2 regions of the Phaeacidiphilus oryzae TH49 genome follow, and region 2 is predicted to be linked to the other one. Evidence: riboswitches for the same ligand, from Rfam matches in the RefSeq annotation. Region 2 holds a riboswitch; the other holds the start of a gene.
The links. Region 2 has a riboswitch for cyclic di-AMP ahead of BS73_RS40720 (transglycosylase family protein). Riboswitches for the same ligand answer to the same signal wherever they lie in the genome.
Positions count from the first base shown of each region.

Region 1: linked by a shared signal. The riboswitch ahead of BS73_RS34795 (murein hydrolase activator EnvC family protein) and the one ahead of BS73_RS40720 (transglycosylase family protein) in region 2 are both predicted to bind cyclic di-AMP.

Region 1 covers NZ_JQMQ01000005.1:3,362,318-3,366,640, forward strand. Annotated here, with positions in the region: gene BS73_RS18680 (hypothetical protein) at 1-192, shown strand, start outside; gene BS73_RS18685 (hypothetical protein) at 248-550, shown strand; gene BS73_RS34795 (murein hydrolase activator EnvC family protein) at 688-1,773, opposite strand; cyclic di-AMP (ydaO/yuaA leader) riboswitch at 1,784-1,937, opposite strand; partial or broken gene BS73_RS18695 (ATP-binding protein) at 3,124-4,323, opposite strand, start outside.
Region 2 covers NZ_JQMQ01000005.1:2,982,807-2,987,129, reverse strand. Annotated here, with positions in the region: gene BS73_RS17050 (cytochrome P450 family protein) at 214-1,464, shown strand; cyclic di-AMP (ydaO/yuaA leader) riboswitch at 1,669-1,839, shown strand; gene BS73_RS40720 (transglycosylase family protein) at 1,843-2,619, shown strand; gene eno (phosphopyruvate hydratase) at 2,788-4,068, shown strand.

The sequences.
Region 1 (4,323 bases), 380 kb from region 2:
TGGAAGCGCGAGCGCCTCTTCCCGGTGCCGAGCGACGTGGACCCCACCGGCAGGGTCTTCATGGGCGCCCACCTCCGCATCGGCGGCGGCGGTACGGCGCCCCGGCTCCACTACCGGGACGACTGCTCCGGGACCGGGCGGATCTACCTCGGCTATATCGGCCTCCACCTGCACAACACCCGGACCAACTGAGCTCGGGGGCCGGAGTTAGGGTCATCAGCGGATCACTCGCACTGGAGGTACCGTCATGGCCCGTATCCCCTCGTCCCTGATCGCCGCAGGCGGCCTGCTCGGCGGCTACACCGTGGCCCGTACCACGAAGAAGCGCCAGCTCGGCGGGCTGGCCTTCGGCGCCGCGCTGGCCGCGGCGACCCCGCAGTGGCGCAAGGCCGCGGGCAACGCGGGCGCGGCGGCACTGGCCGGCCTCTCCGTCGGCGCCCTCGCCGTCTCCCACCCCCTGGCCAAGAAGATCGGCCCCTGGCCCGCGGTGGCCGCGGTCTCCACCGCCACCGCCGCCGCCTCCTGGCTCATCGCCGACCGCAGGGCCTGACCCAGCGGCAGGAAACAGACCGACGGCCCCGGTGTCGGGGGGTTTCCACCGGGGCCGTCGGGATCGTGGGGGCGCGGGTCACCGCAGACGGGATCGCGCCCGGAGAAAGAGAAGGAAGAACGAGCCGGCGAGAGCGGTCAGATCGACAGGCCGTGCCGGGCCAGCCACGCCGACGCGTCCTGCGGCTCCCCGCCGCCCGTCCGCACCTCGAGATGGAGGCGTGAGGACGCCAGCCCGCCGGTCGCCCCGACCCGCCCCACCGGCTGCCCCGCACTGACCGACCCGGTCCCGGCGACCGCGGCCAGGTGGCAGTACCAGATCTGCGTCCCGTCCCGGAGCGTCTGCACCACGCGGTACCCGTGCGAACCGGCCCAGGCCGCCGAGGTGATCTCCCCGTCGCCGATGGCCCGGACGACCGTCCCCGACTTCGCCGCGATGTCCTTGCCCGGGTTGAGGTGCGACCAGTAGCCGGCGCGCGTGGCGACGGCCCGCCCCTCGCTCTTCTCGACCGGCGCCACCAGCTCTCCGACCTCGGAGGCCTCCGTCCCGGCCTCGGCCGCAGCCGCAGCCGCCACCGCGGTCCCGGATGCGGAGTCGGCCGCCGCCGCGGACGCGGCCGCCCGCGCCCTCGCCTCCTCGGCCGCCCGCAGCCGCGCCTCCTGCGCACCGCGGTTCGCGGCCTCCGCGTGCCCGCTCAGCCGGGCGGCGAGCGCCAGCCCCGGATCCTGCCGATCCTCCTGCTGGGCAAGGGGGTTGGAGGCGGTGTCCTCCGCCGCGACGCCGGCCCGGCCGCCACCGGCGGCCGCCGAGGGCTCCGCCGCGTACGCGCTGGAGGCGGTCGCACCGCCCACCGCGGCCATCGCCGCCAGTCCGAGCATGGCCGCCGATCCCGGCCGCGAGGCCCACCGCCGCCCCTGCGCGGGCACCTGGGCGCCCGGCGCGGAGTCCGGCGCGAAGCCCGGCCCGGTTCCGATTCCGATGCCGTCGAGGGCGTTGCGGGCGTCGAGGGCGGGATCGTGGTCCACCACGGGCAGCGCCTGCGTCGGCAGCGCCGCTCCTGCGGGGCCGGCCATCGCGGGGTCCTGGACCATCAGCATCGGCCGGGTCGACGACCAGTCGCCCGACCCGTCGCCCGGCTCGTCAAAGCCCGTGGGACCCTCGGGAAGCACCTCGGTTCCGGCTGTCGCCGAATCGGCACCCCAGGTCACGCGGTACGACGCCATGACGGCGTACTCCTCTCCTTCCGTTCGCCGACCGGGTTAGCTGACGGGTTCGGAGCGGGAAGGTCTCCTACCGCCTCCACCGTGCCCGCGGGCACGGCTTCCGCGGATTCACCCCAAGGACGTGGGTCCCCGGCTCTTCCGGACGCCGTCGACGGTTCGTCAACTGCGCCCGGGCGATTAGGCGATGCGGCACGGCGCCGTTCGTCGAACGGCCTGGCGACCGCGCTGCGTTATCAGAAGGTAATACTTCGCCGCCCCGATTCCAAGCGGTTCAAGGGGACTGATGTTCCGGATGTGGCGCGTCGTCCACCCCAGATGCCCCCAGAACCGGTCCGGTGTCACTCGCCGCACCCACCCTGACCAGCAACGAACTCCTGGCCCCCGGCCTCAAACCCGGGCTGCGAAATCCTTCACGCCCCGCTCGCGCGACCGCGCGCCCACCGCACCCAGAAGCACGGGCCGACTACTCACCGTGGCCGCCCGACGCCTCGGCGGCGCTTCGACAGCACCCCGACAGCCCCCCACAAAAACGCGCACGGCCTCGCCAGGCCCGGGCAGCGCCACGGCGAGGACGTACGCGAGGACCATGATCCACAGAAACCGCCGCCACGGCAACGGCCATACGTGCGAACGTTATCGGCCAGTCCCGTTCGGTACGCAGGGGTTCAGAGCAACCACGGAAGCGTCCGCGCCGGTTCCGCCACCGCGATTCCGGCCATCCGGTACGGGCGATTGCCTTGCCGGACACCGGAGCTGACGCTCCCTCGCAATCCAGCCCAAGCCCCGTCGCGAACGCGCAAGCCCCGCAACCGGCCGGCGGCCCGCAACGCCGCTCGCACGGCCTCGGCCGCCCCGCACGGCCCGGCCGCCCCCGCCGCTCCGGCCGTCCGCTCAGCCCGAACTCCGTTGCCAGGCCTCCGCGTCCTCGTCCGGCGCCTCCCGCTGCGGTATCACCAGGCCACCGCCACCCGCTCCGGCAGCGCCGAGACCACCGAGACCGCCGCGGCCACCGGGGCCGTCCCCCGCCGCTCGTCCGAGCCCCGAGACACCGCCGCGCCCGCTGTTGCCGTCCGAGTCCTCCGCCTCCTCGACCTCGTCGTCCTCCTCGGCGATCTCCGCCAGCCGCCCCAGCGCCCGGGAGAGTCCGCTCGGCCCGGCGCCGACCTTCCGGTGGGCCGCCGCCAGCAGCTGCACGGCGTCCCGCACCTCGACCCCGAGCCGGTCGGCGATCTGCGCCGCCGGCATCCCCGAGGAGGCCATCCCGGCCACCTCGCGCTCCAGCTCGGTGAGCGGCTCGGCGCTGACCGGCCGCCGCCGGAACGCCCCGAGTCCGGCCGCCGCCAGCTCGGACCTGGCCCGCCTGGCCAGCCCGTCGGCCCCGCACTCCATCGCCAGCTCCAGCCCCATGTACAGGGGTTCGCCGGCCTCCTGGGGCCGCCCGGCCCGGCGCAGCGCACCGCCCTGGTCGACCAGCGCCAGCGCGTACTCGTACCCCGTCGGGGACTGGCCCAGCGACTCCACCGCCTGCTCCAGCAGGACCAGCTGGTCCTCCGTCCGGTCGGCCATCTCCGCGCACTGCCGCAGCGCGCCGCCGACCGCCGAGCGGGTGCCGAACCGCTCAGCCCGCTTGAGCAGTTGGGCGGTCAGCGCCCGCGCCCGGTCCGGCTGCTGCTTGCGGATGGCCCGCGCCAGGTGGCCCGGCCAGGGCGCCCAGACGGGGTTGTGCTGCCCGCGGGCGTCCAGCCGCTCACCCGCCTGGAGGAGGACCTCGGCGGCCTCCTTGGGCCGGTTGCGGAGCAGCAGCATGCGGCCGTACAGGGTGGGCGCGTCCGGCAGCACCATGGACGCCGGGTACGGCGGCCCGAACTGGTACTCCTCGGCGACCTCCAACGCGGCCTTGGTCTTGCCCCGGGCCAGCAGGTGTCGATCAGGAGGCCTACGGTGTCCCACTGCAGCGGCGTGCCGCGCCCGAGCCGGTCGGACTTCCGCAGCGCCTCGCGCAGCAGCTGCTCGGCCGCCCTGAGGTGGCCCCAGCGGCGCGCGACCAGGCCCTGCGACATGGTGGCGAAGGCCAGATGGGCGCCGGACCAGCCGAGCAGCTCGAACTCCGCCGCGGCTCCGTTGAACAGCTCGGAGGCGATGTCCAGCCGGTCGTTGTAGATGTAGCTGAAGCCCAGCACGGTGGGGATCTCGAAGCCCCAGAAATCGTTGCTCCAGCCGATCCCCGGCGCGGGCCGGCCGTCCTGGAGCCCGAGTTCGGCGTGGGCGAGCGCCTCGGTGGTGTGCTCCCCGCGCAGGGTGAGGTCCCAGGCGCGCATGGCCATCACCGCGCGCTCCCAGGCGTCCCGCCCGGTGCGCCCCCGGGCCAGCTCGGCCAGCCGGCGGGAACGTTCCCTCGCGTCGTCCTCGTCGCCCGAGAAGACCCGCCACATGGCGTGGGCGGCGAGCAGCCGCATCCGCTGCGGGCCCGGCGGGGTGCGGTCGGCCTCCTCGGCCACCACCCGGGCCGCCTCGCCCAATTGATTGGTATGACTCAGCGCCTGAGCCAAG
Region 2 (4,323 bases):
CTGTCGCTCCGCCGCCGGGCCGCTCCGCACCGGGCCCGTCCGTGTCGCCGCGGTTGGCGCTGATCGTAGAGCGGCGGCCGAGCGGCGGACAGACCCTGACCACCTGCCGGAACGCCGCCGGATCGCCGCCCGCGTGGCGCCCGCCCGCCGCCCGCTTGCCGCCGGCACGCCGTCCGAATGCTGCCCATACGCCGGACCGGTTAACGTCGGTGCGTGCCCGAGAACCAGCCCGCGCCCGCCCTCTCCGACGGCCCCGCCCTCTTCGACTGGGAGTTCGCCGCCGACCCGTACCCGGCGTACGCCTGGCTGCGGGAGCACTCCCCGGTGCACCGCACCACCCTCCCCAGCGGGGTGGAGGCCTGGCTGGTCACCCGCTACGCCGACGCCCGCTCGGCGCTCGCCGACCCCCGGCTGAGCAAGAACCCGGCCCACCACGGCGAGGAGGGCGCCCACCGCAGCGGCCGGATCGGCATCCCCGGCGAGCGCAGCGCCGACCTGATGACCCACCTGCTGAACATCGACCCGCCGGACCACACCCGCCTGCGCCGCCTGGTCTCCAAGGCCTTCACCCCCCGCCGGGTGGCCGAATTCACGCCCCGAGTGCAGGAGTTGACGGATCGGCTGATCGACGGCTTCGCCGCCCGCGGCAGCGCCGAGCTGATCCACGAGTTCGCCTTCCCGCTGCCCATCTACGCCATCTGCGACCTCCTCGGCGTCCCGGCCGAGGACCAGGACGCGTTCCGGGACTGGGCGGCGATGATGATCCGCCACCCCGGCGCCCCGCGCGGCGGCGTCGGCCGCGCGGTCAAGCGGATGCGGGCGTACCTCTCCGAGCTGATCCACCGCAAGCGGGCGGACCTCGGCGACGACCTGATCTCCGGCCTGATCAGGGCCAGCGACCACGGCGAGCATCTGACCGAGAACGAGGCCGCGGCGATGTGCTTCGTGCTGCTCTTCGCCGGCTTCGAGACCACCATCAACCTGATCGGCAACGGGGCGCTGGCCCTCTTTCAGAACCCGGCGCAGCGCGAGCGGTTGCGGGCCGACCCGTCCCTGTGGGACACCGCGATCGAGGAGTTCATCCGCTACGACGGCCCGGTCGAGCTCGCCACCTGGCGGTTCGCCACCGAGCCGGTGGAGATCGGTGGAGAGCGGATCGGCCTCGGCGACCCGGTGCTCGTCGTCCTCGCCGCCGCCGACCGCGACCCGGCCCGCTTCGCCGAACCGGACGCGCTCGATCTGGCCCGCCGGGACAATCCGCATCTCGGCTTCGGGCACGGCATCCACTACTGCATCGGTGCCCCGCTCGCCCGTCTGGAGGGCCGGACGGCGCTGGCCACCCTGCTGGCGCGTCTACCCGATCTGGCGTTGGCTACCGAGACGTCGGGGCTTCGCAGGCGCGGCGGGCTGATCATGCGTGGCCTGCGCGAACTCCCGGTCGAGTTCACACCCGTCCACTCCTGAAGCACCACTTGCGAACTGACCGACGCTCAGAACCGCCCAAAGGTTGTACGCCTCGGGTGTGAGATTGTGCGACTTGAGGACATTCGTACGATCTGCATAGCCTGCACGACGTTCGCGTGTCTGCGAACCCCGAGCCCCGGGACGCCGAGTCCTGTCCACCGGAGCGAGGGTCGTCGACAGATCGAACGGACAGGAGTGGGGGACCCACGTACACCGCCGAAGCACCGGCAGCAGCGACCACGCCGCCGCGAGGGAGTCGCGGCAACTGCCCGGCGCACGGCTAGGGGTGAAGCCGCCTCAGCGGACCTGAGACGGCCGGGCTACCTCACGGCCCGAACCCGACAGCTCACCTCGCAGGCGTCGGAGAGGAAGCAGCCGATGCATCCCACCGCTGTCTTCGGCGGCACCGGCCGTCATCGCAAACCCCGCAGCTCCCACACCAGGCGGCTGGTCGCCACCGCCGGAGTGGCCGGCGCCGGAATCGCCATCCCGCTGATCGGAACCGCCGCCACCAGCACCGCCGACGCCGCCACCGTCTCCACCTGGGACCGTGTCGCCCAGTGCGAGAGCGGCGGCGACTGGTCCATCAACACCGGCAACGGGTTCTACGGCGGACTGCAGTTCACCCGGTCCACCTGGGCGGCCTACGGGGGCACCAAGTACGCCCCCACTGCCGACCGGGCCAGCAAGGGCCAGCAGATATCCGTGGCCGAGAAGGTGCTGTCCGCGCAGGGGCCGGGCGCCTGGCCGGTCTGCAGCCAGAAGGCCGGGCTCGCCGCCGGCGGCTCGCCGGCCCAGGTCGGCACCGGTTCAGGCGGCACCACGACCCGTCACAGCAGCGCCTCGCACACCCACACGGCCTCGTCCGACAGCGTCGCGGGCCACACCGCCCCGCGGACTGTCGAGCAGCCGGCGAGCAGCTCCACAGCCACCAGGAGCGGCTCGACACCCACCACGAGCAGCGCGAGCGGCGGCAGTGCCGTGCACACCGTCGGCCACGGTGACTACGTCGTGCGCAGCGGGGACACCCTGTCCCGCATCGCCGCGGCGGCGCACGTCTCCGGCGGCTGGCGGCACCTGTACCAGGAGAACCGGTCCACGGTCGGCTCGAACCCGGACCTGATCTACCCGGGCCAGCGCCTCCAGGTCGGCTGAGGGTCCACCGGCCCTGACCTACCCGTGGGTAGGCGGCCGCCGCGGCCCGGGACGGACCGAGGATGGACCGAACGCGGACCGAATAGGGTCCGATGTCCCGGATGGCCGCGGCGGCCGTTGCGGTTAGGCTCAGGTCGTAACGGCCCCGTACCCGTGAAGGAGAACAACGTGCCGTCCATCGACGTCGTCGTAGCCCGCGAGATCCTCGACTCGCGAGGCAACCCCACCGTCGAGGTCGAGGTCGGCCTCGATGACGGGAGCACGGGCCGCGCCGCGGTCCCGTCCGGCGCCTCCACCGGCGCCTTCGAGGCCCTCGAACTCCGTGACGGCGACAAGTCGCGCTACGGGGGCAAGGGTGTGGAGAAGGCCGTGCTGGCCGTCATCGAGCAGATCGGCCCGGAGCTGGTCGGCTACGACGCGACCGAGCAGCGGCTGATCGACCAGGCGATGCTCGACCTGGACGCCACCCCGGACAAGTCCTCGCTCGGCGCCAACGCCATCCTCGGCGTCTCGCTGGCCGTGGCCCACGCCGCCTCCGAGGCCTCCGACCTCCCGCTCTTCCGCTACGTCGGCGGCCCGAACGCCCATGTGCTGCCGGTCCCGATGATGAACATCCTGAACGGCGGCTCGCACGCCGACTCCAACGTGGACATCCAGGAGTTCATGATCGCCCCGATCGGCGCGGAGTCCTTCTCCGAGGCCGTCCGCTGGGGCGTCGAGGTCTACCACACCCTCAAGTCGGTCCTGAAGGAGCGCGGCCTGGCCACCGGTCTGGGCGACGAGGGCGGCTTCGCCCCCAACCTGGACTCCAACCGCGAGGCCCTCGACCTCATCCTGGAGGCCATCCGCAAGGCCGGCTACACCCCCGGCCAGGACGTCGCCCTCGCCCTGGACGTCGCCGCCTCCGAGTTCTACAAGGACGGCACGTACACCTTCGAGGGCAAGGAGCGCACCGCCGCCGAGATGTCGGCGTACTACGGCGAGCTGGTCGACGCCTACCCGCTGGTCTCCATCGAGGACCCGCTCTTCGAGGACGACTGGGACGGCTGGAAGACCATCACCGAGCAGCTCGGCGACAAGGTCCAGCTGGTCGGCGACGACCTGTTCGTCACCAACCCGGAGCGCCTGGCCAGGGGCATCAAGGACGGCGCGGCCAACGCCCTGCTGGTGAAGGTGAACCAGATCGGCTCGCTGACCGAGACGCTGGACGCGGTCGAGATGGCCCAGCGCAACGGCTTCCGCTGCATGATGTCGCACCGCTCGGGCGAGACCGAGGACACCACCATCGCGGACCTGGCCGTTGCCACCAACTGCGGCCAGATCAAGACCGGCGCGCCGGCCCGGTCCGAGCGGGTGGCGAAGTACAACCAGCTCCTCCGGATCGAGGAGATCCTGGACGACGCCGCGGAGTACGCGGGCCGCGGCGCCTTCCCCCGCTTCAAGGGCTGACGCCCTCGCCCCGAGCGCAGCCCCGAAGGGGCAAGTAAGGGGCGCGGGGAACTGCGCGCCCGGCTGACTACGGCGCCGCACCCGGCAACGGCCACTCGGTTGCAACCCGGACTCCGTTGCCGACCTGTGGACCGTAAGTGGCCGGCCGCGCAGTTCCCCGCGCCCCTGAAGTCGCTGCGCGACTTGGCGGGGCCGCTCAGCGGGTCGGGGAAAAGTCGTCCGCGAGCATCTACGCTGGCGGCCAACGGACAACCG